DNA from 3 places in the Brasilonema sennae CENA114 genome. Region 1 is predicted to be linked to each of the others. Evidence: riboswitches for the same ligand, from Rfam matches in the RefSeq annotation. Region 1 holds a riboswitch; each other region holds the start of a gene.
What was found. A riboswitch is a leader RNA that binds a small molecule or an ion and turns the genes downstream of it on or off. The one in region 1 is predicted to bind cyclic di-AMP.
Positions count from the first base shown of each region.

Region 1 (10,413 bases):
AAAGACTAGCCCCGATGAGTAAAGCCGTTGTGAGTGAGATTCCTGCAAATTTATTTAAACCTATTGCCATCCCCACTATTGAAATCACAACCCCAATAACTGCATAAAGAGTAATTGGCAACAAATCCCGCTTTAAATTCGACCATTTTAAATTCCATGCTGCTTCAAAAAGTAATGGTGGTAGAAAAATAAACAAAATTAATTCTGGAGAAAGATCCACTAAACGAACATCGGCAAAAGCTAACCCTAAGCCTACAATGACTAAAAGTAAAGTGTAAGGTATTTGCCGAAACCAGCTAAATATCTGTGATATTGTCGCCACCCCTAAAGAAACTGCAAGTACCAAAAGAAACTGCTTTAAGTTTGTAGCAATGACTTGTTCACCAATTACCGAAGCATCCATCATAAAAGCATGATTAATACAATTCATCGTAAATCTTAACCAGATAAGTTGTTAAATAGCACTCATCCTGAGGTGGGAAGTTAATAAGCTTACGAGAGCATTTGTGTGGAACGAACTGTGTAGGCATCCTCTCTGACAAAACTAAAACATCTGTGGAAAGCTTATAATTCTATAAAGTTGGTAGCTGACCCGTGTTTTATGTGTTTAACTAAACAATGGTTAAACTTCGTAAAGCCATCACAACCAAAGGTGTTACATAGCTCAATACTGTGCGATGCTCCCAAAGGGAGCCGCCAAGGGCGATCGCCGTTCGCACAGCATCCGCTTTGCCCTCAGGCGGCGGCTACGGAAGTTTTTTAGCTTGAAAGTCTGCTATGGCAGTCCTATTTCATTTGTGTTGGCATAGCCTGTGCAGAGCGTTCCCTACCTCAACGAGTAATTTCACAACTCCTGCACGGATTGCTATATGGTGCAAGTTGATTAAAGTTTGGTTTACAATTTGGTCAATCATATGATTTTTCCTAACTAGTAACAGCCAATTAAGGCTGTTGCTAATTTTTAAGCTTGACAAGTATGGCAGTCATGGCGCTTGCAGTATCCCTAAAAAATAGGTATTTCAGCACCTGAGCAATCTTTTTATTCTTGGGTATAATTTGTAAAGATATGAGGTTTGACTCATATACGTTTCCTCACCAATTACTGAAGCATCCACCATCAGAGCATTATTAATACAATTCACCGTAAATATTAACCAGATAAGTTGTTAAATAGCACTCGTCCTGATGTGGGAAGTTAAGATGGATTGACTCTTTGGACGTTTCAGTATAGTTTTAGTGAATGTATGGGTAAAACTTGCCTAATTCAATCCAGTCTAGTTGCTGAAAAACTTCAACTCTGGGTTAGAAGCGGAGGAACCAATGTATTGGGGCGAATCTTGAATGGAGAGACACCTTCCAGTCTTAGCCCGTCAGCTAACTCCGTCGGCATTGGAACGAGTACCTATGGCATCTGCTGATTCCAAGCTGTTGTCCCCAGGTTCTCCTTGCTAACATTGCCTTTCATTACTGGCAGTGTAAACATATATCTGTTGATTTCCTTTAGGGAAGAGCCTGTATCTTTTGTGAATTCAAAAGTCAAAAATTTAAGTAATTGTGTGCATCTCTACTAGCAATTCCCTTGACTACGAAGAATCAGCATCTTTCCCAACTAAAGGTTGAGAATTAATTTTAACCAGTCGCACCTTTTATAAGAATTGAGGAGAAAATATGCCGATCAAAAATCATACGTTATATACAGATGAAGTCAACTTTTTTCCCGACCATCAGTTCAGATTAATTGGAGAGTGTGCCGGAAAAAAACTTTTACTGATTGGTAGAACGAAAGCATACAATGACCCAATTGTGGCAACAAGTCAGACTGATGAGCCAAGTCAGGAAGATTTATATGCTTATGATCTCTACGAGTTAATGAAGTCTAGCCACGAGCCAGTAAAAATTCACGGGGAAATTTAAAAAAAATTTGTGGAGCAGATGCCAATATGGCTTTAGAGCGCAGACTCGACACCTTCTCGCTAGCAGCCTTGCTAGTATCCGCGCATTACGGTTTGGGGTTTGTTTTAGGAACCGCTGAGAAATCACTAACTTTAGGGGCTGCTGGCAGTCTCTATACTGTCTCCCTTGGCTTTGGTACAATAGCTCTTTTAGGACTGGCAAAATTTTACTGGAAGCGAACAGAGCCAATTTGGACATTGCTAGGTTCTGCCTACGGAGATGGGGTAAAAGTTTTTGTCAGCCTGATGTCGTGGTTATCGCTGATTGGTATTGAAGCCGTTCAGTTGATTTCTGGAGCTTTTATTCTCAAGGTTTTCGGAATACCCACTCTCCCGACGATGGTTGTTTTGGCTATCCTGTTTGCAATCATTTCTTTACTCCCAATAAAAAAAGCAGGCTGGATATTCCGCGGGTTACTGATTCTGAACTTTTTGGCTTTGCTTTATGGACTGTGGGTGTTACACGCTTTTGGTGATTATGTGCGATCGCCCATAGAATTTGCTAGCTCACTCAAGCATATGAGTTTGCCAACTATAGTGGGCGTCTCATTGTCTACAATTCTGCTGGTACCTATAGATATGAAGTATCAGCAGTTTCTTGTCCAAGCAAAAGATGAAAACAGCCTGTATCGAGGGTGTACAATAGCTGCAATTTTGCTACTACTGCTTGCTTTTTTACCTTCAACAGTTGTTGTCGCAGCACAGAACGCAGGAATTTTGCCTGCTGGTATTGATGGTAAACAAGCTCTCCCATTTATCCTAGCTTGGGTTGGCGGTGGCACCGACAAGCCTTTAGGTATAGTGATGATTATGTCTTTACTGGTTCCAGCGCTGGGTATTGGCAGCAGTATTTTGCGAGTGCAAACCAAGACAATTTTGGACTTCAATATTCTGCCTGCATCTGTTTGGAGTCGGCTACTCGTCACTGCTGCAAATGCTCTGTTTAGTCTTGCCGTTGCTTTGAAAGGTGGGGAGATTGTTAATCTGATTGTGTATTTTTATGCAGCATATGTAGGAGCGGTGTTTGCTCCTTTTGTTGCTTATTTAATCGCTCAAACGGAACGCTATAACTTCTCCAAACAAAGCGTAAAGCTGTCTTTAACAATAAGTAGTTTTTCGGCTTTTTCATTACTCATTATAACACTTATAAGTCCTGATATTATAGGAGGATTTGGTAGCGTTGAATTGAACATCATGGGAATAGGAATTCTAAGTGGGATTTTCTTTTTGTTGGTTGGGGAGGTATTACAAAAGTACTTGCCAACATCCAAGGTTGAGGAAAAAGCTTAAGAAATTAGAAAATATAAAAATATTACAAAATCGCTCCATCTCCATCACTCATCAGGTTTGATTGAAAACAGCTTAACACTACCTTGGGTCTCGCCTTAAAGTGGTTTTTCTAGCAAACTACAATATGGCATTAGCACAGCGAATATATTCAGCGGCTGATGTTTCGGAACAAATCTCGACTGCTGGTAAAGAAGCTTCTGGCACGAGTAATATTAAATCCGGTAACATCTGAATCATTAAAAAACCGCAGAGGCGCAGAGAACGCAGAGAGAGAAGAGGGAGAAATAATTCTGATACAAACGGATTTGATATAAAATGAACTTTGCGATGAATGGCACATTGACGATTGGTACACTGGATGGGGCGAATATTGAAATTCGCAATCGCCCCTTTGGGGCGATCGCGTCGGACACGAAAATTTCTTCCTCTTTGGACTGACGGCACAGCAAGTTTCACAAATGAAAGCTCAAGGCTACCATCCGTGGGATTATTACAACAGTAATCCTCAACTTAAACAAGCGATTGACCAGATTGAATCCGGTTACTTTTCCAAAGGTAACAGGGATTTGTTTAAACCACTGGTAGATCTCTCAAAAACCGAGACGATTTTAACAAAAGAACTCAGGAGTCAGGAGCCAGAAGGAGGCAGCGCCGTGGGCGGTGAGACCACTGCTGCGGGAGGGGAGCCACTGCGTTGGAGAGCCAGTACTGCAGGAGGGTCTCCCTCCGTAGGTATCTGGCGTCCGGGTTTCCCGGCTTGTTCGCATGATTGCGTCTCCCCTTGGGAGATAGCATGTGGCGTTTTCCCGACAGCCAGGCATCTGGCGTAAGCGCAAAGCGCACGCCAAGGGCGAACGCGTAAGCGCAAGCGCACGCTAAGAGCGTTCGCGCAGCGTCTCCTACGGAGATACGCGTAGCGTGTCCGTTCGGCTTTGCCGTGCCCGTTCGCGCAGCGTGTCCCTTTGGGACTCAGGGCTCAGGACTCAGCGTCTCCGAACGCGAGTGCGTGCCCGCAGGGCTTAGGAGATACCCGAAGGGGTTTCCCGACTTGGGGCGACTGCCGTTCAGAATGAACTTCTGTGCGACTGGCGGATGAATAAATGGTGAAACACCACACCAAATTTTCAATCTGGTGGTCTCCAATCAGTGGCGGGTTCTACCGTCTGAATTCTGAATTGCTGAATTCTGACTTCTTCTTCAAAAACATAGATTATAAACCATATGGTGAGGGCACAGCATTGCTGTGCCCTTATAATTAACCAGTGTTCTACCTAATGGAAAAGAAAAATTATTTTTTAATGAGTAACACAGTAAAATAGCCATACTAACAGGCTGGACTGTTATAATAAATCCGCTTTACTAACTGCTTTTTAACCCAATACGGTTCAGTTAAAGCTAAAAATCAACACCTACTGGTAACTGATAAGTGATAACTTTCTTATGGTAGATGACAATAAGCATCATAAAATATAAACCTTAAATAAGGAGATTATTTTCACCAGACACTAAGATATAAAATCAATAAAGTCTTATGAACAAAAAATACCTAAATAATAATCAAAAGCTTATCAAATTAAATATAGATGGTTTCGAGCACAAAAATAATCTCACAAACAAATTCTTTTGTAACAAACCGATAACTCACTTATTGTTACCACTTCTGGGAGTAGGAATTACATTTTTGAGTGCCTGCTCAATAAACTCATCCAGAAACGTGGAAGCTTCACGGGAGACTAATACTGCTAATGCTCAACCAGTCCAACAGTCTGCTACTCCAAATAACCGTCCTCTGACACCAACTCCAGAGGATAATAACTTTGTAGTTGCTGTGGTAAATAAGGTTGAACCTGCGGTAGTGCAAATTAATACTTCCAGAACTGTCAGAAGCCAAGTCCCAGAGATCTTAAATGACCCATTCTATCAACGGTTTTTTGGTCGGCAGATACCAGCACAGCCTCAAGAGAAAGTGGTGCGTGGTGTTGGTTCTGGTTTTGTGATTAATGCTAATGGACAGATTCTCACAAATGCTCACGTTGTCAACGATGCTGATACAGTATCGGTATCATTGTCCGACGGTCGTACTGTTGAAGGAAAAGTCTTGGGACAAGACAAATTGACTGATATTGCGGTTGTGCAAGTTCCACTAAATAACCTGCCAACTGTAGAACTGGCAACATCTCAGCGGGTTCAGCCAGGACAGTGGGCGATCGCAATCGGGAATCCCTTAGGTTTGCAAGAAACGGTAACAGTGGGCGTTGTTAGTGCAACGGATCGTTCTATTAGTGATATCGGTGCATCTGATAACCGCGTTGGTTATATTCAAACTGACGCAGCCATTAATCCTGGAAACTCCGGCGGACCACTGCTAAATGCTCGTGGTCAAGTTATTGGGGTCAACACAGCTATTATCCAGGGCGCTCAAGGAATAGGCTTTGCGATTCCCATCGACACCGCCGAGCGAATTGCCCAACAATTAATTACTCAGGGCAAAGTTGAACATCCCTTCATAGGGATTCAGATGGTATCCCTGACACCTGAACTTAAGCAACGGATTAACAGCCTTTCTAATAGTAACGTCCGCGTGCAAGCAGACCAAGGCATTCTGATTGTCCGCGTTCTTCCTGGTTCTCCGGCTGATAGAGCCGGAATACGTCCAGGAGATGTCATCCGACAAATCAACAATCAATCTGTTACCACTGCGGATACAGTGCAGCAGATAATTGATAAAAGTGGCGTTGGGGCAAACGTGCAAATGCAACTGCAACGTAATGACACAACCGTGCAAGTTACAGTACAACCTGGGTCGAGACCAGCAAATGCGCAATAACTTTGGGAGGATGCTTGGAAGTAAAAAAGCTCCCTAACGTTATCGACAACATTAGGCAATGCTTGCAGAAGTCATTTGGAGTCGCCCTGAATTTGCAACTGGGGCTTCTGTTAGCTGAGTTGCAAATTTGCGAATTTTGCATTTGCCATTCCACAGTACAAACTCCTTTTGACTTCTCAAGTTGCGATCAAAAGGCTATTTTCTCCGGATTTTACTTAAATCCCAAGTATAATAACCAGTTTTTTCAGGAACTCTAGAGAATCTTCCTATCCGGTGACCTCTAGAAAGTTCATTATGCACGGCAGTTTTTATCTCTGCTAGTTCTTCAGCATTGAGTTCTCCATAAAGTCCTGTGATCACATCAGCTACGCTGAAGATTTTCCCGGAATTTTTCTGCAAGAGTATGCAGATGGCATCAATCAAAAATTTACCTTCATATTCAGGTACCATTGATGCCCTTTTTGCCTTGGGGAGTAGGAAGGGTTTCTTCTTTTTAGGTTTGATTATCTTGGATTTGACTTTACCATTTGCTGGTATTATCAAGCTTAAATCCAGAGTATAACACCCTGGCTCATCCGGAACGGCAGCCCAGTAACTCTTTTCTTTGCCGTGTGTCAGAGAGGATTGGATGCGACTTTTGACGATTTTGAACACACTTGGCTCTAAATCGCCAAAAAGTGAGCGCACAACAAAGTCTATATGACAGACACTTCCAGCATTCTCTCGCAATATTTTCTCTATCGCTTGCATTCGCGTGAGAACTTGGAACTGGGGCAGCATTGGAACATCTGTCCCAGGAGAGTAATCGTTATTCTGGGTTGGTATCTCCTTTTGTGGGGATGAAGTGGGTGATGTAACTACCGTGTTTTCTTCGTCGGGTGACTCCTCATCTAAATCTATGTGCTGGTCTTCATCGTCTGGGAGTTCTGAGTCGATCGCTTGTTGTTGTTCAACATCATCCAAATCTACGTCGAACTCCGAGTCTGGGAGTTCTGAGTCGATCGCTTGTTGTTCAACATCATCCAAATCTACGTCGAACTCCGAGTCTGGGAGTTCTGAGTCGATCGCTTGTTGTTGTTCAACATCATCCAAATCTACGTCGGATGAGGACTCCGAGTCTGGGAGTTCTGAGTCGATCGCTTGTTGTTGTTCAGCATCATCCAAATCTACGTCGGATGAGGACTCCGAGTCTGGGAGTTCTGAGTTGATCGCTTGTTGTTGTTCAGCATCATCCAAATCTATGTCGGATGAGGACTCCGAGTCTGGGAGTTCTGAGTCCTTCGCTTGTTGTTGTTCAACATCAGAAATATTCTTGAACTGTTGTGGTGAGAAGGAATCTTGTTGGCTAGGAGTGGGTGCAAAAGACAACATCTCAACGACAGCCGTTAGATCGTCGCGTTCATCAACACCAGACCAGTTGGATAACAAGGCTTCTACATGGACAAGTTGCGATCGCGCAGTTCGCCATAAGCGTTCATACTCTTCAGTAAGAGCAGTATAGTACTCCCGTAATTCCAAAAGTGGCTCCAACAATGTTTGGGGTGGTGGCTCTAGTTTTCCCTTAGTAGTCATATAGCTTCAACTCAATCCAAATCAGTTTTAGATTTATAGGTCATTGGTCTAGGTTTAGCCTTTTGAGGCTTCATTAATGATTTTTTCGGTGGTTGAGGAGGACGACATTGTTCACAATATAACGGTCGAGAACCGTAAGTCTCGCGCTTCGCCGGAACACCGCATTCCTTACAGAGGAAGTTGAAAACCCGCGTATGAATCGTCCGTTTGTGTGCCTTAACAGTGTATTCTCTAACAGAGACTAATTTACTTGCCATAATCAGAATTTGTGAATTTTTGTCCGGTCAATATAGCTATTGGAGCAGAGGAGCTTGCAGAAATATGACGCAAACAGCACGTTTTTGCCACTCATTGACTTAGGGATAGCTTTTTGTGCAACGCCTGACGCAAAACTCCATTTTGTCAAGTCGAAAAGGCTTTCTCGTCGTTTGTGAAGATGAGAAATGGGTTTATAATAAACCCTCAAACACCTTTCTACGACCATATCTTATCCTTCACGCTAGCGCCAATGTTGTCACTCTAGCACAGCATCTTGTACTGACTGTGCCAATATGAGGCAAACACTAAATACGTTTTTTTGGAGAGTGCCATCGTTCTGCAAGATTGTCTTGAAGAGATCTTTGAGGCACTCGGACAGGGTGTAGGCATCAATACTACGAAGTAATACAGGGTTTTAACTACAAACAAGCAATTTATCTACATATTTTAATTAAAGCATTGCAAATTCCCTGTTGGTTCATTTAAGATTCATCATTTCAAACAAAAAAATAAGTTCTACAATTTTCAGATTTCCCTGGTTAATCTTTAGTGCTACTTGTAGCGTAGTTTTCACACACCATCAATGCACCATTACTCTACCATCACCGAATAATTTCGGCGGTATGTTTAAATCTGTCAAGGTTTGCATACATTGTTTTCAGACTTTTATCACATTTTTACTTTTCTCATTGAAGAAGAATTCACCCTATGGCTAACGCCACGCCTTACGGCTATCGGGTGTGCGCAGAGCGCACGCCTTACGGCGAACGCCCTTCGGGTATCTCCTGCGGAGACGCTACGCGTAAGTCCCAAAGGGACACGCTTACGCGTATCTCCGTAGGAGACGCTGCGCGAACGCTCTTAGCGTGCGCTTGCGCTTACGCCCAAGCCGCGTGCGCTTTGCGCTTACGCAGTCGCCTAGGTCGGGAGAGCCGTCATTCGCGCTGTCTCACCAGATGCCTCTGTCGGGAAACCCTCTCCGTTTGCGTAGCGCCCCCTATGCCTGCGGCACGGCTACGCCTATCGGGGCTAGTTGCCACAACGCGCTTAACCCGACGCCAGATACCAAGTGAGGGAAACCCTCCTGCAGTACTGGCTCCGCAAGGCACTTCTCTGTGCAGCACTGGTCTCACCAAGTCACCAAGCCAGAAGTCAGAATCAAATGTATTGCTATTCAAACCCCAACCAATTGTGGACACTGAAAAAGCGCACGCTCGACCAGTCCTTAATGAGGTGGGTAGGTATAGTAAGGAACGCTTAACGCTTAACAGGCGTGTGAAAGTCTGGTGATGTCCGTTTTTTCTCATAAGTTCATGTCCTAATCTACCTGGCAACGGATATAGCTGAGTACCAGGCGATCGCTCTTGCCAAATTATAGATGGTCAACGCCGGGAGGGCAGGGTGTAAGGGGTGTAAGAGGGGAAAAATATAAAAAACCTTTCCCTTTTAACTTTTGCCTTTTCCCTGCAAGAGTGGCAATTGTTACTTTTGCAATCTTGTTTAATTGAGTCTATGGGATGTCACCGGACTTGGCTTAGTCTTGGAGAATCCCGGCACCTTTAGCGTGGTGGGAATGTCAATCAGCATCCTCCTGTAGATTTTGTGCGAGTGTTGACAGCTTGTCTAAAGACTTAGCTACTGCCAGGACTTGTTCCGAAGTCTTGCTGGCAATACTGACAACTTCTAGAATAGATTGGCTTGCTGAGGTTGAAGTTTTTGCTTGGACAGGAGCAGTTTGGACAAGTTCCTCGACCAGTTTTTTCATTTGCTCACTGAGCATAATAATCTGATTGAACTTCTCCTGAGTTTCCTGCGCCAATCTAATCCCCCTCATCGCCTGTTCTGCCCCGTATTCTATAACAGCAACTACTTCATTGGCTTGTGTCTGAATTTCTGGAACGAGTAATTGTACTTCTGCAATACTCGCTTCTAATTGATGCACTTGAGAAAGTGCTTGGTCAGCGAGCCAAGCAAATTGTTCACCACCTTCTGTGGTGCGACTTGCTTCAAGTACTGTATTCATAGCTTGGAGCTTTATTTGAAATGCTATATGACTAATGAGGCCCACGAGCTGGGAGAACTTTTGAAAAGGTTGGTCTAGACGCTCGACCTTCTCGACAGCTTCCATAACCTTTACTTGGACATCACACAAGTTTTCTAAAATCGGGTCTATCGACGAATGTCCATCGTGTACTGCCTGAGTGAGCTGCTGCTCTTGCAGTTCTGCTTGTTGGGCACAAATCAGCATTTCCATAGCCGAATCAACTAACGCTTGAATTTGATTGTAGGCACCAGTAAGGGACTCAACCTGGCTAAGAGCCTCACCTGAAAGGGTTTGGACAGATGTTTGACTACCTCTGAGCAACTCAAGTACCATGAGCTGGAGTGCTTCTTTTTGTTCACGCTGCTCGTAAGAGGTCGCTTCAGCAGATTGGTACGCCTGCTCTACCTTGTTTAGGAGTCTGGCATGGTCGAGAGCAAATCCCACCTGCGTAGCTATTTGGGTGAATAAAT
Region 1 is NZ_CP030118.1:4,609,817-4,620,229, reverse strand. Features, by position in the region: gene DP114_RS19395 (cation:proton antiporter) at 1-406, opposite strand, end outside; gene DP114_RS19390 (hypothetical protein) at 602-763, shown strand; cyclic di-AMP (ydaO/yuaA leader) riboswitch at 1,270-1,404, shown strand; gene DP114_RS19385 (hypothetical protein) at 1,669-1,914, shown strand; gene DP114_RS19380 (SLC5/6 family protein) at 1,941-3,242, shown strand; partial or broken gene DP114_RS19375 (glycogen/starch/alpha-glucan phosphorylase) at 3,337-3,459, shown strand; partial or broken gene DP114_RS36370 (glycogen/starch/alpha-glucan phosphorylase) at 3,558-3,829, shown strand; gene DP114_RS19365 (HhoA/HhoB/HtrA family serine endopeptidase) at 4,774-6,069, shown strand; gene DP114_RS19360 (midas domain-containing protein) at 6,265-7,641, opposite strand; gene DP114_RS19355 (hypothetical protein) at 7,653-7,898, opposite strand; gene DP114_RS19350 (hypothetical protein) at 8,608-9,189, shown strand; gene DP114_RS19345 (methyl-accepting chemotaxis protein) at 9,476-10,413, opposite strand, start outside.

Region 2 (10,413 bases), 540 kb from region 1:
GGAAGTTGCAATCACAGACACCAAGGAAGCACCAACCGCGTAGCGGATATCAACTCCAAAGATTGAAGTTAATAAGGGGACAATGACAACTCCACCCCCTAAACCAGTGAGCGCTCCTAAAAAGCCAGCCGTAAATGCTCCAATCCAAACTAGTAAAGAAAACTCTAGGATATTCAAATTTTATTCCTCTGTAATTATAAATGATATTAAACTAAAAAAATAGAATTTTTGCGCTAATAATTTCAGTTTTTATTTTAATTTTTCTAGGAATTGATTAAAGTTTTTTATAGTGGACTGCTGAAAACGAAATTTCAACTTTTCATCACTTTCGGCTACAACCCACTCTATTTGTTTTATAATTAAATGCAGAAACGCGGAATTCCGCGTCTCTACAACTTTGCCTCATCACGTGAGATAAATTCTTATTCCTCACCTATCAACTGCGTTTCCTCTGGAAGTAATGTTGTTTCCTCTGCAGGAGGAGTTTCACTAACGATGGTGTCTTTAGTCAAATGAGGTCTAATAATCAAACTCACGCCAATTGCCCAGCCTATAGAAACCATCCATCCTGCTAGAATATCACTGGGAAAATGAACTCCTAAATAAAGTCGTGTCCAGCCAATACCTAATACAAATAAACTCCCAGCAATCGAAACCACCCAGCACCAAACACTACCCCAGGTTAAAATGACGAGAACTGCTACCAGTGTCATAGTTGCCATAGAATGAGCACTGGGAAATGAGAAACTTGGCTCAGAAACAAGTGATTCCCATTCCCAAAGGTGAGGACGCACTCGATGCATGAATTGCTTTGCTGTACCATTAATGATGGCGCTTCCGATCTCAGTGGTGAGTAGATAGGTGAGCGATCGCCACCGTTTTTGGATCAACAACACCAGTGCAATCACACAGACAACGGGAAGGACAATCTCAATTTTCCCAAACAGAGCTAGCGTTACGGCTATAACATCCAATTGCGGCTGTGCTGTAGAATGAACTGCTAGGAGAATCGGCACATCCCACGGGAAACCACCTTGATTCTTCCATACCTCTACCGCCAGCAGTCCAAAGATTTGCAAAGGTAGATAAACCCCAATCAAGAGCAGTACAAGGGAACGCCAACGAGCAACAAGCAGCTTTTTAGAGAAGTTGAGGAACGACGGGATAAGCTTGCTCAAATTAGTGCTAAACATTTTCTATGAAACTTAAGAGAGTGTGTACGACTAATGCTTGTAATATACGCACTTTACCGCATACACCATACACCACCTCTCTTTACTAAGGTAGATTGGAAGCATTTGCACTACTGCGAAAAGATTTTTTGGGAAAAAATATATGGCAGATACTACACTGTTTAACCTGAAACAAGAGTTGATTTCTATTTCAACAGCCACTGATATTGGATTTAACAGCAACACAACGTATCGTCAGCAAATTGAGAAATTAGCCGAACAAATTGAGGCTGTTAATCAAAATAGTGAACCGACAAGCCATATGGAATTGCTTCAAGGGCGCTGGCGGCTTTTGTACAGTACGTTTGGATTAGAACAACAAACAACTCTTTCTCGTCTTTCTTTCGGTAAGTTGCCTGATGTAACAATCAGCGTTACTGGTTTGTTCCAAGAGATTTACAAGGCTACTGAGCAGTACAACAACCTCATTGAGTTTATCGCAGGCTCCGGTGTCAAGGGTGTTACCGTGGTTATGGGGCGCTACACAGTGGTGGACTCTAAGCGTCTTGCCATTGATTTTTTGGAAACTTCTGCTTATAGTGCAACCGATGATTTGAATGATACCGCATTTCGAGAGGCTTTAGGAGTAGATTCGGCGTTACTTTTGAAATCAACACTTTCTGGCAGTGGTTGGGTGGATATTACTTATTTGGACGCAGATTTCCGCCTTATGCGTGGTAATCAGCAGAATTTGTATGTGCTGCTGCGAGAGTGAGTTTATACATTGGGAGTTGCGATGCTCATGCACGGAAAATGTCTGGGAGTGGTGCGAAGATACCTGGCATGATAACTACAATATCAATTGAGTCTATCGCTCTCCCTCTATAACTATGACGCTCGTTATCAATTTCAGCAAAGATTTCTATTAACTCAGGCTGGTTTTTCCAAACTCCGAACAATTGATTGAGTTTTTCTAGTCTATCCTCATCCTTTAGAGGCTTTTTTACTTCAGCATATTTAGTGGAAGAAGGTTCTAAATCAACTATAATTTCTGCTCCATCTGGTATGCTGTCCACTGGCTCTAATAGCTCGATGGTTTGACCGCGTTTAATTCCTCTAATTTTCATCTAGTGAGTTCCTTTTGTAATAGTTATACGATGTGTTATCCCTTGCGCCTAAGGCATCCTACAGGAAATGTTTACCAGTTCATTCAGGTTGTGGCTTTTGAAAAGCATACACATCTTTTATAACTCGCACCCAACCATCAGAAACAGATTCGAGAATGCGATCGCCTTTCTCCTTTGTTGCAACTGTCGGATCTCCCACCACTCCACTTTTGCTTAAATCCCGCGTCGCCCATGCAAAGGGTAACTTACCCTCAATACTCAATAAACTTCCTTCTGGCTGTTCTGGCGGATACTCTGCAACGGCAGCGTCCATTTTCACTTGTTCTGGTAAAATAGCCAGCATCAGGCTAGTTTCTGCATCCCCTGCATGAATACCTACTTGTTTTTCCTTTAGCGTCACTAATTCTGAAGTGATATGCGGGACTCGCCAGGTAAACAGCGGAAATACTAAAAACTCATCATACTTAATATGCAAATCCCGCGCGACAATTTCCATAACTTGGGGTTGTCCCCCGTGGGAGTTCATCAACACCAATTTCCGAAACCCAGCACGGTAAACACTTTCTCCAACTTCCATCAGAGTTGCTATGAGAGTTTCAGCGCTGAGAGTCATTGTACCGGGAAAGTGCCAGTGTTCATTCGATTTGCCGTAATATAAGATTGGCAGAGCATATGCTGGGATGCTTGTATCTAGCTTTTCCAACGCTTTTCCCAGAACCGCCATACCAATGGCAGCATCGACAATTAACGGCAGATGAAGACCATGTTGTTCAATTGACCCTACTGGTTGGATAATGACTACATCTTCCTTGTTTGGCATTGCTTGAATGTCAGTCCAACTGAGGTAGGGAAAAAAGCGTTTTGGGGGAATAAAGCTGTGGATATATTCAACAAGGTTTGGAGCACTCCTTGCTGATTTTACAAAAGTTATGAGGAACAAAGCTAGATTTTTCAAATGTTGAAGTCAGAAGCAGAAAAAAGTATGATAAATTCCCACTTTTGTAAGCTATTTCAAATACAAAATCTAGCTAAGTATAGATTGTATAATCGGCAGAAAAACCTAACCTCAATTGGTTATTGCTTAGATATTGTAGACAATATCAACCAGTTAGTAAACATTCACGAAAGAAAACCCAATGGTTGAAAATAATGGAGCTATCCGCACCCTATCGGTTGACATTGGTGGTAGTGGTGTAAAAGTTATAGTTTTGGATATTACGGGAAAAGGCTTAACAGAAAGGGCGCGAACAGAAACACCCCAACCTGCGAAATCAGAACCTATAATTGATGCAATTGTAGAGCTAGCAGCGACTCAAGGTGAGTTTCATCGCGTTTCGGTGGGTTTTCCTGGTGTTGTGCGCAATGGAGTGACGCAAACAGCCGTGAACTTAGATCCAGATTGGATCGGGTTTGATTTAGCTACAGCATTGTCAAAGCGTTTGGACAAACCTGTACGGGTGATAAATGATGCCGATATGCAAGGTTTGGGGTCAATTTCCGGAAAAGGTGTGGAATTGGTGATTACGTTGGGTACAGGCTTTGGTTCGGCCTTATTTGTAGATGGTAAACTCGTGCCGAATTTAGAAATGGGACATCATGAGTTTCGTAAAGGAGAAACTTACGAGCAACAGCTAGGACGTGCTACCTTGGAAAAGGTAGGTGAAAAGAAATGGAACAGGCGCTTAGAAAGAGCGATCGCATCTCTGGAACATCTGTTCAATTACGATTATCTGTATATCGGTGGTGGTGAAGCGAAAAAAGTAGATATCAAATTACCATCAAATGTGAAGATCATCCCCAATATCACTGGTTTATTGGGTGGTATCGCTTTGTGGAAAGATTGAAGAGAAAAAGAAGACAAAAGGACTAAAGCTTTTGCTTTAGTCCCGATTGTCGAAATTTCGCAAATAACACAGCAGTAGACAACTCATCCCTACTATCGTCGGAACTGACGGATACTCAAAGTTATCAACACTGTGGCAAAAACCAGTAAATCAACGTTGGTGTTCAGGATGTCGGCTGCTTGATCTAACTGCCCTACGGGTAGATAAACTTCTAGTCGTTGGACGTCCAAGCTGGCTTTCATCATAAATACATCTTTGGAGAGAAGACAAAAAAAAATTTATTAATTATATCAATAGTCTGTTAGTTAACAAATAAAATTCCTCCCTAGTGGTGTCTTCCTGGCTCGAATTGTTAGTCTATATTTTAGTTAAAGAAGAATAACAGCTAAATCTAGCAAAAAGGACTAAAAAGTTTTAGCAAATAATTGACAGTTTGAATACACCTGATATTAAAGTTGTTGCATTTAACTAAAACAATAAATAAGCTTTTGGACTGTAAATTTCTGACTTTTGATTATGATTATGATGCTTTCTCGCTTTTCTAAATTGCGTAAAAGCCTTGCCCTCTTTCTTGCTGGTTTGGGGATTACTTTAGGAGTGGGACTATCTCCTTTCACACCAGCTAATGCTATTTCCTGGGGTCAGTTACTTTTTAATGGCGCTCAGCTTCTGCAGCTTTCCAACCTGTCAACAGAGCAAAAAGTCGGGTTAGGTCGCGAAATTGATCAACAGGTACGTAGTAATTACAGACTCAGTACCAACGCTAATGTTAGTCGAATAGGTCAACGGTTAGCTAAAGCTAGTGATTGTTCTCAAACTCCTTTTAAATTTTCTGTCGTTCAAGACCGAAGCATTAATGCTTTTGCAACCACAGGTGGTTATGTTTACGTCCACACTGGATTGATTAATGCGGCGGATAATGAAGACCAGTTAGCAGCGGTTATCGGTCACGAAATAGGTCACATTTGCAACGACGACTTAGTCGCTAAGCTAAAACAAGCGCAACTCGCTCAAGGCGCAGCCTCACTGGCTGGATTAGATCGCAGCACCGTCGCTGCTGCAGCTTATAAGCTTGCTGTAGATCTACCCAACAGCCGTCAAGCTGAATATAATGCTGATGATAAAGGACTGCGATATCTTGAACGAGCAGGTTATAACCCTAATGCTATGCCTGCATTTTTGAGCAAATTGGTGAACCAGCGTTCTGCACCAAGCTTTTTGAGTAGTCACCCAGGAGCGCAAGAACGTATTTCTGTATTAAAAAGAAAAATTGCTGCTCGTCAGTGAAGGTAGTTAGGAACCCGGTTTCATCGAGAAATTGGGTTTCCAACCTATAAAGTTATCTTGTCGAAGTCGTGTGCGAATAACTCAAGTCGCGGGTTATCAAATTCTGGGTGCTTTGTAACTGTCTTTTCATAAGATGGTGTTCAGAGATCTTTGCCCACAAATGATACATGAAGTTTCTATTGATAAAAAAATATATCGTATTATTAACTTATGTTTCATGCCTGCTTTTTTTCTACAGTGAATATATAATCGGAGATAACGTTTATACTAAGAACGCAATATTACGCTGAAACCCAATATCAACTTAATGTTTTCACTTGGCGATACCGCCAGATAATGCTGTTAAGTGTTTGCATACACTTGCAATGGAACATCATGAGAGCACATGATTGCTTGTAGTTAGCAGAAGTTAATTTCACAAAGAGGTTGACTTAAGTCACGTTTACAGCTACAATTCTTAACAAATTTACATGAGTCTGCCTAATCCACGGATTGCCCAAAACATTTTGTTACATCGGGGTAAGCCTGGAGCGGAGGAACCAAGTTTGGGGCTAATCTCATAGGAGAGCGAAGAATGAAAAATGAAGAATGAATTAAGACAAAAATTACTCCAGTTTTTTCTCCTGTCTTTTTTTTTCTTTCTTCTGTTCTGTGAGAGGGACATCTCTCAGTCCTAGCCCGTCAGCTAACTTCGTCGGCATTGAGAGGAGACTGAACGAGCCGCATTCTTATGAGTAATGCATTGTTCTCGTCAGTGTCCTTGGCTGGTATCTGTGCGCTTCGTTGTACCTGCCCTTGACTATGAGGAAAAGACCATATTACCTTTTCTTCCAGTCTGTTGAGGCAGGAAAAATTGTTATATGGTGAAGTTTAACTATGTTACCGACCAGAAAACATCGCATTGCTCTGATTTCTGTTGATGGAGATCCTGCTGCAGAAATTGGACAGGAAGAGGCTGGAGGACAAAATGTCTATGTGCGTCAAGTAGGTTATGCCCTTGCGGAACAAGGTTGGCAGGTGGATATGTTCACCCGCCAAAGTAGTCCTGAGCAGGCTACGATTGTGCAGCATGGGCCATTATGTCGCACGATCCGATTGAAGACTGGATCTACTGAGTTTATAGGGCGAGATCACTTATTCGAGCATCTACCAGAATTTATTGCAGAGTTTCAGACATTCCAGCGGGAGCAAGGATTTCAGTACCGTTTGATTCATACTAACTACTGGTTGTCCTCGTGGGTGGGTATGGAACTCAAAAAACAACAGCCGTTGATTCAGTTGCATACTTACCACTCTTTAGGAACAGTCAAGTACAGTGCGATTTCTGATATTCCAGCAATTGCTAGTAAGCGAATAGCCGTTGAAAAAGCCTGTCTAGAAACCGTGGATCGAGTTGTTGCAACTAGTCCTCAAGAACAGCAACATATGCGAAGACTCGTTTCCACCAAAGGGAAAATCGAAGTCATTCCTTGCGGAACTGATGTCGATAAGTTTGGGTTGATTCAAAGGTCTGCAGCACGGCAAGAGTTAGGAATTGCACCTGATGTTAAGATGATCCTCTATGTCGGTCGCTTTGACCAACGTAAGGGGATCGAGACATTAGTACGAGCCGTTGCAAAGTCTAGTTTGCGGGATCATGCTAACCTGCAACTTGTTATTGGAGGTGGTTATCGTCCAGGTCATAGTGATGGGATCGAGCGCGATCGCATCGCAAGCATTGTCGCTGAACTCGGATTGCAAGACTGTACAACCTTTCCAGGTCGCCTAGATGAGGCTGTTATCCCCTCCTACTATGCAGCCGCAGATGTTTGTGTTGTACCTAGTCATTACGAACCTTTTGGTTTAGTTGCAATAGAAGCAATGGCTAGTCAGACTCCTGTCGTGGCTAGTGATGTTGGGGGGCTGCAATTTACAGTCGTACCTGAAGTGACTGGGTTACTCGTTCCCCCTAAAGATGAAGTCGCTTTTGCTACTGCTATTGACCGGATTTTGCTCAACCCAAATTGGCGAGATCAATTAGGTGAAGCTGGTAGACAACGAGTAGAGATTGCCTTTAGTTGGTATAGTGTCGCATCCCGCCTGACTCAAATCTACACACATCTACTAGCTCAAACCATGCCCTCAATAGAGAGCAAACCTCAAATTGCAGCTTAATTTCTACCGATTTGATAGTGTTGCGGAGTTTTTCGTAAGGTGGCGACTGGTGTTACCAAGTGCAAGCTCGAAAATAATCCGGACTTAGCGCTAAAAACGCAGCACTAATAAAGAGAGCGATTTTGCATCATGCTGCACCAAATCGCACCTAACGTGCAGAAACAGTAAAAAACAAGTCACTAAACCTTTCACGTCAGGGAGTTATTAATATGCTGAACATTGGAGATTACGCACAGCATCAAATTACAGGGCAGATAGGTCAAGTTATTGGTTATGGACATCAAATACTGCATGGAGTCTATTTAACCACCTTAAAAGTACAAGCAAACAACCTTCAAGGAGTTGAGAATCAGAAAAAATTTATTGAGGATGTCTACTCTGCTTGGATAATAGCAGATCCAACACAAGGCGACATGGCACTGCAAGCTTAATAAGTTTGGAGACATCAGAATTATGAATAAAGCTAGGGGAAAGCCTAATCAGATTTTCCCTAGCTTTGTTTGTAGACTTTTTGTGAAATGGTATGGGAGCATTGCAATGCTGTGCTCCCACACCATGTGGTTTGTGCAAATGAAAAGCCCTGTGATCTCAAGTCCATCTAATTTTTGATTCGACTGGTATGATTATTTTTACTTTTACAGTTTTGATGTTGGCAAATATAGAGGAATTAACGTGAAATTAAGGTTTACCCTTAGGATAATAGGCTGTACGCTGCTAACGGTTTTAACGCCTACCATACTAACTGCTCAGACTCTTCCGTATGGAACAGCCCGCCAACCTCAGACTTGCTCATCGAGGGTAGAACCAAAAAAAGGAGCGCTTAGTATCGAGCAGGCAAAGATGTATTTTCTGTGCGACCAAGAATCGCAGTTTGGGACTCCTGGTCAAGGTGGTAGCAATTTTGTGCGCCTTATCAGCGATCTCACTCTTCAGGTTGCCTCCAACTCTCGCCCAGCCAATCTAACCGACCTGGAATATAACACTAACCAAAGAGGGGAGCATTTAAGCATAAGTATGGACAAACCCGTATACGATATTCGAGGAAGCTTCACTCGTCATACTTGTTATGAGATTAGGGGTAGAAGTTATTTGCCTGGAAAGAATTGCACTGTGGAGCAATACCCAAACAGCACGGGCATCTGTTTCCAAAATACCTTTGGCGACTGGCACTGTCGTATGAAAGGTTCATCAAAAAAAATTGGCCGCGACTTACCACCACCTGAGAAGTAGTGAACTGTACTACTGCCACTTTCAATGTTTATCAATTCCTTAACGTAACTTTCTGCACCACTGCTTATTTCACCCCGAAAATAAGGAGAAAAGGGGCGGTTCCACAAATAAATTTAAGGGCTTGCGATCAGATTGCAGCTTGTGCAGGGGACAACAATTTTCGAGTTTTTCTTTTCCCCCTTGCCCCCAGCAAAAACTGCACCCCTGCTTGGTTCGGTCAATCCACTCCCAAAAGCGCTTCACCTCGTTGATAGAGTTCGCGAGCATAGTCAGTCCAAACTCCTTGTCCCCAATATCGGAAACAACTTGTTTGCAATAATAAGTTGTACAGTAATGCTCTTTGATAATCGGAACTCTCTGTGACTGAAGGATCTTGCTGAACTAATGAATCATATTTTTCATGAAATAAAGCACTGAGTTTATTCATTGGATCTAAAACATTTTCGTAACCTTGAACCCAACTTAAATTGTTCGTCCAAGAAGCACCATCCATGTGAAATTGATGGTCTGTTTCCTTTAATTCTGTTATTGCTTTTTCCACAGCTTCTGGTGTAGAATGTCCTGGATCTACTCGCTGCCAAATTTTGTGTTGCTGTACGCCTTGACAGGTTGGATATTCATCTGGATTCACACCAGCAGCTTCAATTAATTCCAAATATTCAGTACCGTTGAGTGCGACAATTCCTGAATGATTGTTTCCGGAATCGCGAATTTCATGATAGATTCTAAACAAATCGCGGGGATATTCGTTCATCATAACGCCGCCATTTTCCCCATCAGCAATTTGAGTGACAAGCGAGGGAACTTTAACATTACCAATTTGCTGTTGACTTCTTCCTTTCGCCTCAAAATAAGGCTGCATCTGAGCCACTAACTTTGTGTCGGAACCTTGAGTTTTGATTAATGCTGTAATGCTGATGGTTTCACCTTTAGAATTGCGGGCAAGCAATCGATTTGGAATATATTTATCCTCATGACGTAAGCCTGAACCATCCAGACGTTCTACTGAATGTTCTTGCACCATCAGCCAACGATATCCGCATTCTTTGAGAGCTTTGATATATTCAAACAAAGTATCTGGATGGTTTGGTAAGTGCATTTCTGGGGGAGAAAAGCCCTTCACGCGCTGTAGGGCTTCATAGCCGAAAATGGCTGCAAAGTAATGTTGCCAAGCTTGAATTTGGAGTTTAATGTCAGGAATTGGTGTGGAAGGAATAACCGCATGACTCCACATTGTTCCCAACCATTCGACGTAAGGCTGATATTGAGAGTCACAAGTTAAACGTTTGAGATTATTGATAATATCCTGTCGTCCCATTTGTTGTAACCCCCACAACAAATTACCCGAGTAATCGAGCATAATTCGAGGATTGCAACCTTCGGATATAAGTTGAGGAATAAAATCGCCCATGCGGCTATAACACCAGGCAAATGGTTCTGCGTTATGGTTATCTCCTTGATGGGGATGTTCAAACATATACTGGAGATGGCTGATAATTTCCCCGTGAGCACCCGCAGGAATGCTGGGTTGATGCATATGGAGAGCACAAGCAAAGCCAGCCGTGATATTTTCTAAGCGGAGATTGGTGGTGTTGAGAA
Region 2 is NZ_CP030118.1:5,152,760-5,163,172, forward strand. Features, by position in the region: gene DP114_RS21635 (sulfite exporter TauE/SafE family protein) at 1-177, opposite strand, end outside; gene DP114_RS21640 (phosphatase PAP2 family protein) at 423-1,193, opposite strand; gene DP114_RS21645 (PAP/fibrillin family protein) at 1,336-1,947, shown strand; gene DP114_RS21650 (hypothetical protein) at 1,973-2,299, opposite strand; gene DP114_RS21655 (creatininase family protein) at 2,379-3,182, opposite strand; gene DP114_RS21660 (ROK family protein) at 3,436-4,143, shown strand; gene DP114_RS21665 (hypothetical protein) at 4,236-4,388, opposite strand; gene DP114_RS21670 (M48 family metallopeptidase) at 4,660-5,430, shown strand; cyclic di-AMP (ydaO/yuaA leader) riboswitch at 5,914-6,145, shown strand; gene DP114_RS21675 (glycosyltransferase) at 6,307-7,584, shown strand; gene DP114_RS21680 (hypothetical protein) at 7,794-8,015, shown strand; gene DP114_RS21685 (hypothetical protein) at 8,257-8,814, shown strand; gene DP114_RS21690 (glycosyl hydrolase family 57) at 9,032-10,413, opposite strand, start outside.
Region 2: linked by a shared signal. The riboswitch ahead of DP114_RS21675 (glycosyltransferase) and the one ahead of DP114_RS19385 (hypothetical protein) in region 1 are both predicted to bind cyclic di-AMP.

Region 3 (10,413 bases), 1.2 Mb from region 1:
GTCCATGAAAACCCGCAAGAAGGTGAACACAACGAACGTCTGGAGTTTCTTGGTGATGCTTTGCTGACTTATTTAAGTGGCGAATACCTTTATCGTCGTTACCCAGAAAAGGGAGAAGATGAGTTAACTCGTCGGCGTTCTGCACTGGTTGATGAAAAGCAACTAGCAAAATTTGCAATTGAGGTTGGTTTAGATCGCAGAATGCGGTTAGGTAAAGGTGCAACTTTAGAAGGAGGTTACCAAAATCCTAATTTACTCAGCAGTACTTTTGAAGCAGTCATCGCCGCTTACTACTTAGACAACAATTATGATAGTGAAGCAGTACGTGCTGTTGTGGAACCGTTGTTTGACTCTGTTCCTGAGAGTATTGTGGAGTTTCGCTCAAATGTAGACTCTAAAAATCGCTTTCAAGAATGGGTGCAACGCAATATCACTCAAATACCACCCAAGTATGTCACAGTTCAAGTAGGTGGTTCTTCTCATGCTCCAGAGTTTGTAGCTAAAGTAGTTGTGGGAGAGAAAGAGTATGGACAAGGTAAAGGGCGCAGTAAGAAAGATGCTGAGAAGGCTGCAGCTGAGAACGCGCTAGCTAGGCTAGAAAAATCAAAGTAAATGTCAGATATACACCTCACACTTCTACTTTTAACGGTAAAGTCACAGTGAAAGTAGAACCTACTCCTATTTGGGAGACTAAGCTAATTTCACCTTGCAACAGTTTTATCAGCCGTGAAACGATTGCCAAGCCCAAGCCGGTACTATTGGGAAGGAAGGATTTACTACCAGAACCAATGCGAAAGTAAGGTTGAAAAATCTGTACTTGATCTTCTGGCTCAATTCCAATTCCAGTATCTGAAACTGCAACACTCCACTTGCTAATGTCTAAAGTTTCACACTTGATTTTTACCGTTCCTGACTCTGTGTAGCGAATCGCATTACTAACAAGATTTGTTACAATTTGCTGTAATCGTAACGGGTCTGTTACAACTTCGTCAGGAGCACGGTTGCAATCAATAACAATTTGTAATTTTTTTTGAGTAGCCAAAGGCTCCAGCATTTCGTAGACATTTATAATTAATTCATACACCTGAGTTGGTTCTGGTTCGAGTTTCATCTGCCCTGCATCATAGCGAGAAATCTCCAGTGCATCGTTAATCAGGTGAATTAATTGTCTCCCACTGCGTAACACGCGGTCAATGTGTTCTAGATGGCTAAAGGAATTTTTTTCCTCTGATTTTTGGCGTTGTAAGCGCAAAAACAAATCTGAGTAACCAATAATCGAAGTTAATGGGTTTTTGAGTTCGTGCGCGAGATACGATAAATTATCTTGATTTGCTCGCACTAAGCGAGTTAATTCCTGATTATTAAGGGTTAACTGATTGTGCAGCTGCTCTAGTTCTGTTAATCGCTGTTCTGTGTAACTTTGGAAACAATAGGCTATTGCTTCATCTAACACCATATCAATCAAATGCACGGCTCGCATCACTTCTTTTGCTGATGCTTTCAGGAATTCCGGTTCTAAAGTGACAAATATGGTGTTACGCAAAAGCCGATACTCTAGTGCAATTTCTGCTGCATCGAAACCTTGTTCAGCCCTAAGAATCCCATGCTCTAAACTTGCTTGAACTAGGGATTGAACTTCATCATCTTGATATTGAGAAAGCACAGTTGCTAGAGCCAAGAGGACATGATCAAGATGATTTTCAATAGCTGTACGGCTTAGATGATTGGTGCTGAAAATCTTTTTATCCCGACGAACAGCTTCCACCCATTGTTTCATAATCCTCTGAGTTTGATCCCGCAGCAATTGACTAAAATCTTTCATCACTTATGGGTGGATAGACATACAAATAGAGTAAATCATTCTATGATCTACATCCTAAGCATAGGAGTATTACATTGTCTTTACTAAAAAGATGTAATAATTAGAAATAAAAATACATAATATCCAAATCATCTTTATTCATCTAAAAATAAATGAATTTCCTTTCTAAGAATACTTGTTTTCTAGCCAAAAAAAGTATATCCTAGGGTTGCTTGACGCCATTGTTTGCTGGTGTTACATTTATCATAAATCAGAGTAAGTCAGCCTAATCCAATGAATTGCATTGCATAAGTTGGAGCGGAGGAACCAAAGTATGGGGCGTATCTTACTAGAAGAAACAAACAGTAGATGTATCTTTTCACTTGTTGTTTTTTCCTTCTATCAGAGGGGTATCTCTCAACCCTAGCCCGTCAGCTAACTTCGTAGGCAATGAGAGGAGACTGAAGAGACAGCATGATTGTAATGTTGTGATCTCATCAGTATCCTTGGCTGGTACTGCTCGGACTAATTGTACCTGCGTGAAGTCTGTTGAGGTCATCAATGGTGTTACAACTAAACGTAGCTGCCATTTTGGCGGTTGCTAGTCGAACAGCTTGGAAACGCGCTAAACCCGTTATTGTACGGGACGCTTTCTTGCTACCTTTGGTTGGTTTTTTGGGCGTTATTGTTGTCTGGTGGATTATTGCCCTTGCCAATCATGAGTTAATGCCCACGCCACCTGAAGCATTAGCAGCAAATTTAGATTACATCCTGAACCCATTTTTTCAAAGAGGACCAGGTAACTTAGGTATTGGCTGGCTATTAATCGCGAGTATTCGTCGGGTTTTATTAGGTTTTACTCTAGGTGCTTTAGTAGCTATTCCTGTTGGTTTTCTCATCGGGATGTCAAGAACGGCAATGATGATTCTCAATCCCGTTATCCAAATCTTCAAGCCAGTATCACCTCTAGCATGGCTTCCTATTGCTCTAGCAATCTTTAATTTGGCAGATCCATCGGCAATCTTTGTGATTTTCATTACTTCTCTGTGGCCAACAATTATTAACACTGCTTTGGGAGTTTCCAGTGTTTCCAAAGACTATATAGATGTAGCACGAGTTCTAGAAATGCCCGCTTGGCGAAGAATTACAAAAATCATTTGGCCTGCAAGTTTACCATACATTTTTACAGGTTTACGAATTAGTATAGGCATTGCCTGGTTAGTTATCGTTGCAGTAGAAATGCTCACAGGTGGTGTTGGAATTGGCTTTTTTGTCTGGGATGAGTGGAGTCGCTTGAACCTCAATTCCGTTTTTCTTGCTGTTCTAGTGATTGGCTTAACAGGACTGTTGCTTGATTATGCCATAGGCAGAATACAAGCTTTTGTCACTCGTCGCCCGGTAACTTCAAATTAGGTTTTCATCAGCGGTCAGTCATTGATTATATATGGTGCGTTCCACTGCATTATCGCACCACCATATTATTACCTTTGATGAAATCTGACCTTTTTCAATAGCTAATGAATTGTGTGGGGTCAGACAGATAAGCTATTTAAAATTTCAAGAACAAGCTGACTGTATAACAAGCAGCCTACCTGCTATTTGTATACACGAATCAAATATCTGACAGTCCAAACAAGAACTTTTGTCCCTAGTTAATATTCTGAGTCATTTCGCCGCAGGAGGTTGTTCATGAGCGACGATAACACAAATAACTGGAAGCGACGAGACTTTATCACAGGGCTAGGCGCTACAGCATTTGCAACTGGACTTTCTTCTTGTGCCATTAATGCTAATCGTGCCCCTAAAGGACTGTCACAAGCGGCGTCGGCGGTGGAACCAGTCGTAGATCCCAAGACACTAGAAAAACCTAATATTACAGTGGGATACGTACCGGTGAATGACTGCGCCCCCTTTGCTATAGCCTGGGAGAAAGGGTTTTTCCGCAAGTATGGTTTAAACGTCACCCTCAGCCGTGAAGCAAGCTGGGCGACGTCTCGTGATGGTATTATTTTTGGACGCCTTGATGCTTCACCAGTTGTGAGTGGTGCAGTGATCAACGCCAGAACTGGTGCAGAAGGCGCACGTCATGCCCCCCTGTGTGCAGCGATGACAATTCATCGTCATGGTAATGCGATGACGATGAATAAAGCAATGTGGGAGTCTGGGGTGCGTCCTTGGCGAGACTATAACGGCAATTTAGAAGAGTTTGGACGAGATTTTCGCAATTATTTTGAAAAATTACCAGCTGAAAAACGAGTTTGGGCTGTGGTGCTGAGTTCGGCTATTTATGAATACTTTGTCCGCTACTTAGCAGCAGCCGCTGGAGTTGCTCCTGATGAAGAATTTCGCATTATCATTGTCCCGCCTCCACAGATGGTGGTGAATATGAGAATTGGGGCGATGCAAGGCTACATGGTGGCTGAACCGTGGAATTCACGAGCAATTACTGGTAATGAAGGAATTGGCTTCACCTTCGCTCAAGGGAGAGAAATTTGGCAAGGACACCCAGATAGACTTTTAGGTGTCATGGAGTCTTTCATCAAAGATAATCCCAAAACTTATCGCTCTTTGGTTAAAGCAATGATAGAAGCTTGTCGGTATTGTAGTGACACAAAAAACCGGGAGGAAGTCGCTAAAATTCTCACGAGTAAATCGTATACGGGAGCAAAACTCAAATTAACAGAAGCGGCTATTGTCGGTAACTACAATTATGGTGGTTTTGATGATAAAAAACGAGTTTGGAAAGCTCCTGAAACAACAATTTTCTTTGAAAAACCTGCTAATCTTGTTAAAACACCAAATGACCATTCAACATTTCTCTGGCAATCTCAGAGTCTTTGGCTAATGACTCAGTCGGCTCGCTGGGGACAAATTAAAGAAATTCCCAAAAATGCTGAAGAAGTAGCGCGTAAAGGTTGGCGAACTGACTTATATCGAGAAATTGCTGCTGAAATGGGAATTGAATGTCCAAAAGAAGATTACAAGGTAGAGCAAGCTGAACTATTTATCGACAAAAAAGCTTTTGACCCCAGTGATCCAGTGGGGTATCTTAAGAGTTTTCAAATAAGAGCTAACGCTCCTAAATCTTTTTTTCTGTCTTAATCAATTGAGTTAGATCAATTAGATTGTATTGACTGTACTTTGCAATTAGTCCGTTGTTATTTACAAAGAACTCATGTCATTTTTAAATAATTCATAAATAGAGTCTTATAGGAGTGTTAAATGAAATCTACCTTTTTCTCGAAAGATGCTTATGATAAGCCTGTACCGCACACTGGATTTTTAGAAATTGAAAATCTATATAAATCATATCCAACACCTGATGGCAATCGATTTGTTGTTTTAGATAACGTTAATTTAACAATAGCCGAAGATGAATATATCTCTATAATTGGTCACTCTGGGTGCGGAAAATCTACACTTTTGAAAATTGTAGCAGGATTAGAAAAAGCGACTTCTGGCTCGGTACGGTTAGATGGCAAAGAAATTCATAAACCAGGAGCAGAGCGTATGATGGTGTTTCAACACTATTCGCTCTTACCTTGGTTAACTGTGCGGGAAAATATCCGGCTTGCTGTAGACGAAGTGCTAAAAGATGCTAATCGTTCGGAAAAAATTAGCATTGTGAACCAACACCTGGCAATGGTAAATTTAACAGCAGCAGCAGATAAATATCCTGATGAAATTTCTGGTGGTATGAAGCAGCGGGTGGGTATTGCCAGAGCATTGGCAATTCGCCCAAAAATGTTGCTGATGGATGAACCTTTTGGAGCCTTAGATGCACTAACTCGCGGAAAATTGCAGCGACAAGTATTAGATATTTGGGAACATCACCGACAAGCAGTGATGATGGTTACTCATGATGTGGATGAGGCTATTTATATGTCAGATCGCATTGTTCTGATGACGAATGGACCAGCAGCTAATATTGGGGAGATACTGGAAGTACCGTTTCCTCATCCACGCGATCGCAATGCTATGAGGAACTCACAAGAATACTATGAACTCCGCAACTATGCGCTCAACTTTCTAGATCGGTATTTTACCCAAGACGAGTAGTTTAAAAAATTGTAATTCATAATTTGCCATTCATCATTCTCTAGGCAATAACGGGTTACTAACGACAAACGAGTTATTTTCTTTGTAAATTTTTCTTTAGCGTGGTTAGAAAGTTATGAATCTTAAACCCATCTTGGTGCGTCTGCAAAACGCGATCGCAAGAGACGATTTAATTGATCAAATGGTACTTCTCTCCGTCCCAGAAACAGCTTTTTCTGCACAGGAGCAATCAGCAAAATCAATTAACTTAATCGTTGGTTATAACAGTTCTCCGAATAGTCATACCGCCTTAGATATTGCCTTATTAATAGCTCATCAAACACGTTTAGCCACAAAGGCGCAAGTAACAGTTCAAGTCGTCTATGTGATCGAGCAAAATCATAAAACTCATCCTGAAGATGTTTTACAAATAGAGAAATTTCCCAATCAGCATGTTACGGAACCAAATCCACCACACTGTTCAACTAGCTTTTCCTCACTTGCGTTTGACACAGGTGTGATAACTCAACCAAAAATGCAGGATAAAGCAGGCTATTGCCAAGAAATCTTGATAGATAAATTTACACAAGCAGATTGTATTCTTCGCCAAGCAAGTATTCTCGCTGTAGAATGGAGAAGTTCTTTTAAAGCTCATCTTCGCTTTGGTTCTATAGGCAAGGAACTTAGGAAAGTTGTTAAATCAGAAGATGCAAATTTACTACTACTTGGCTGTAATTCCGTTAATCATCCGATAGTTCAACAGCTTGGTTCTAACTTTCCTTGTTCAGTACTAGGTATACCTAATATTGTCCCCTTCGGATAATGTGATATCATGTCCGATTAAATAACCGTCCCAGCAACCGAAGCGAATACGAGTGCGTATCCATAATACTATTTCTTTGTAAAGCTTCAATATAAACGCACTCAAATTCATAAAGTAAAACCGCTGTACCCGTCTTTTGTACAGCGGTTATGGTTTGTTGGAAGTAGATGCTCCTGTTAGCTTGTATCTTTTTGGGCTAAGTCAGAGGAGAAAATCGTTTACTTTGTGGAATTGTTAGCTGGTTGCTATTCGTCTATTAACCTCGGCTAGAAAGCTTATTGATATATATTCTTAACTAGCAGAATCACTATACTAGGAAAATTAGTAATAAGCAACTACTGATTTATAAACAAATCTTATTAACTATTCTGAGGATATAGCTTTTGAGTATCAACAGAATAAATTGCTCAAAAGCAAACATCTTACTCCCCTCCCACCAGAAGATTACCTAAATTAAGCGGTAAATGTGTTCAATAGTATTTTGAATTTGCTCAGGGGTTTGAACATGTTTAATCATCAGGAAATTTTCTAGTTTTTGTTGAACAAGTTGTATTGTTGTATCTACAGGTTGATGATGTAAGACTTCAAGCCTTAAAAGATGAATAATATATTCGGCTAGATTAAAATCCGGAGAATAAGGAGGAGTATAAATAAACTCAATCTCAATTTGTTCTTGAATTTTACCTTCGTATAAGTATTTAATTGCTAACAGTCTTTGACGTATATATTGCTGTTGATGCTTGTAATACAGACTCTTCCACCGTTCTAAGTCCAGTAGGCGTTAAGCGTAGCTCTGCCGTAGGCAATCGCTTAACAGATGAGTTCGAGTAACCATACATTTTTTGACAATACACCCTACTTATCATTATAGGTAATCTTGTAGTGGGAGGGGAGTAGCCTTTGGCAACTACTCACGAGTCTCAGAAAATTGTGATAAGACCAGCTAAGGACTCTTAATTATATATAAAAATTATTAATAAATTATTCAAAACTCCTGCGGACTAATTGAACTATCATCATAAAGATTAAGCTCTGCTTAATCTAAAACTAAAAGTAATCCCAAATTAACTAACTAATTCTGGAGGGATAGGGGTGTCTGGTAGTACAGCATCGGCGAATAACTCTACTATTCAAGCGTGCAAATGCTAAAAGTAGAGTTGCTTAAAGCCGTGTGTAGTAGTCTGCCTATATTTGAGTATGTAAAACGGAGCTATACCAATCTGTTCAAAAGCTGTGAGAATAGAAAAACAAAGTCTCCGACTTTTCACAACAAGTCGGAGACTTTATTTCTCACGAATGATTTAAGACTGCTGTAGATACTACGTCTGTACAAAATTTCTGACTAGTACCCGATGAAGTGCAGAACATCACGCAGAACACTGTAGCCAGCCAAGTCCCAAACTAGATAGGCAAGAAAACCAATCATTGCTAAACGACCATTCCACAGTTCCGCTTGGGGGTTTAAACCAAATACAAATGCGTTACGATCTACACCGTTGTAAGCTTTAGCAACAGCTGCTACATCGGTAGAAGGGCGAGTTTCAGGAGTTTTCATCGTTTTTTCCTCTAAAATTCAGTTGATATTTGATGAATAGACGTAAAATTCTACGTTTCTACAAAATTTCTGACTAGTACCCGATGAAGTGCAGAACATCACGCAGAACACTGTAGCCAGCCAAGTCCCAAACTAGATAGGCAAGAAAACCAATCATTGCTAAACGACCATTCCACAGTTCCGCTTGGGGGTTTAAACCAAATACAAATGCGTTACGATCTACACCGTTGTAAGCTTTAGCAACAGCTGCTACATCGGTAGAAGGGCGAGTTTCAGGAGTTTTCATCGTTTTTTCCTCTAAAATTCAGTTGATATTTGATGAATAGACGTAAAATTCTACGTTTCTACAAAATTTCTGACTAGTACCCGATGAAGTGCAGAACATCACGCAGAACACTGTAGCCAGCCAAGTCCCAAACTAGATAGGCAAGAAAACCAATCATTGCTAAACGACCATTCCACAGTTCCGCTTGGGGGTTTAAACCAAATACAAAAGCGTTACGGTCTACGCCATTGTAAGCTTTAGCAACAGCTGCTACATCGGTAGAAGGGCGAGTTTCAGGAGTTTTCATTGTTTTTTCCTCTAAAATTAAGTTGATATTTGATTAATAGACGTAAAATTCTACGTCTAGCCAAAACTTATAACTAGTAACTAATCAAGTGGAGAACATTGCGCAGGACGCTGTAACCAGCTAAATCCCAAACTAGATAGGCAAGAAAACCAATCATTGCCAAACGACCATTCCATAGTTCGGCTTGGGGGTTTAAACCAAACACAAAAGCGTTACGGTCTTTGCCGTTATATTCTGTCGCGATTGGTGGTAAATCAGTGCTAGGACGAGATTGCATTTTTTTACTCATTCAAGTTGAATTTGTTTCTCAACTTAAATATAGCCATCCATACCTCTAGTGCTTTCTGTCATTGGGTACAAACTATCAGCACCTCTTGTGGAGGATTATCACAACAGTATTTTCTGGGAAAAATCCACCTTAAGAGGATGCCAAAAAAAATATTTGTAAATAAATGTAACAACACCAACAAAAAACTGAATTTTACTTCATCAATTTGTGGTAGCCCACGAAAAACAAAACCGTTTCTAATAAATTGAAAAAATCATACACAAAAGAGAAAAACTTTGAGAAGAAAGTGTAGGATGTTTGATTTTTCCTGGCAAGTAAAAAAAGATACTTTAGTTCCTTGAGTTATTAAGTCATTAAGTAGAAAAACTTCTGTCCCACGCTGTAGCAAACTTTCAAACTTTGGAGAGATGCCAAAAGTACTAGAATTGCAGCATTCTAAGCTCAGGAGTTGGGTATTATAACAGATACAATATTTACTATCACTTAACTTTTGATCCCCACTGATTTGAGCTACATAGGAAGGATGTTAGATGTTTCAGAGTACGCACATCATGCTGGCATTGTACAAGTCACTCTTTTGGGTGGCACAAGCGCCAGTAGATAACCAGTCAACAAATGCTAACCAGACATATGCTTCTGGATTAGGACCACACTTTTTTTTCGCTTTAATCTCTGGTGTGATCCTGGCTTTTGCCCTGCAATTAGTTCTGACCAACCTCTCCGTTGCTGCGGGTATTTCCTACTTAGGTCGTTCATCTGATTCAGATGGAGAGAATGGAGAAGTTGGGAGTTTAGGCGGAACTATTCGCAAAATAGGCACAGCAGTTGGACTGTGGACAGTAATCACTGTGACTATTGCGCTTGCCATTGCTTGTTTTTTAGCGGTAAGACTGAGTTTTTTTACAGGTTGGTCTCCAGTGCAGGGAGCAATTCTAGGGTTGGTGATTTGGGGAGCGTACTTCTTACTGCTAGTGTGGGTGAGTTCAACCACAGTGGGTTCTTTAGTTGGTTCGTTGGTCAACTCAGCAACCTCAGGCTTACAGGCGATTATGGGGACAGCGACCGCTGCGTTGGGAGCCAAAGCTATTAATAACCAAGTAGTAGCAACAGCAGAAGCAGCAGCCGCAGCTGTACGTAGGGAAATTGGCACTGCTGTAGACCCTGGAACGCTGCGAGACAAAGTAGAAGATTACTTAGAAATGGTCCGTCCACCAGAACTGGATATATCTAAGATTCGGGGTGAATTTGAAAAGTTACTGAATGATCCCCAACTCAAGGCGATCGCCGGAAGTGGAGATTTAAGCAACATAGACCGCCAGAAGTTTCTTGATTTAA
Region 3 is NZ_CP030118.1:3,439,700-3,450,112, reverse strand. Features, by position in the region: gene rnc (ribonuclease III) at 1-612, shown strand, start outside; gene DP114_RS14620 (sensor histidine kinase) at 629-1,822, opposite strand; cyclic di-AMP (ydaO/yuaA leader) riboswitch at 2,075-2,266, shown strand; gene ntrB (nitrate ABC transporter permease) at 2,363-3,214, shown strand; gene DP114_RS14610 (ABC transporter substrate-binding protein) at 3,491-4,903, shown strand; gene DP114_RS14605 (ABC transporter ATP-binding protein) at 5,024-5,860, shown strand; gene DP114_RS14600 (universal stress protein) at 5,976-6,662, shown strand; gene DP114_RS36305 (transposase) at 7,111-7,323, opposite strand; gene DP114_RS14590 (chlorophyll a/b-binding protein) at 8,005-8,217, opposite strand; gene DP114_RS14585 (chlorophyll a/b-binding protein) at 8,291-8,503, opposite strand; gene DP114_RS14580 (chlorophyll a/b-binding protein) at 8,577-8,789, opposite strand; gene DP114_RS14575 (chlorophyll a/b-binding protein) at 8,863-9,066, opposite strand; gene DP114_RS14570 (MFS transporter) at 9,609-10,413, shown strand, end outside.
Region 3: linked by a shared signal. The riboswitch ahead of ntrB (nitrate ABC transporter permease) and the one ahead of DP114_RS19385 (hypothetical protein) in region 1 are both predicted to bind cyclic di-AMP.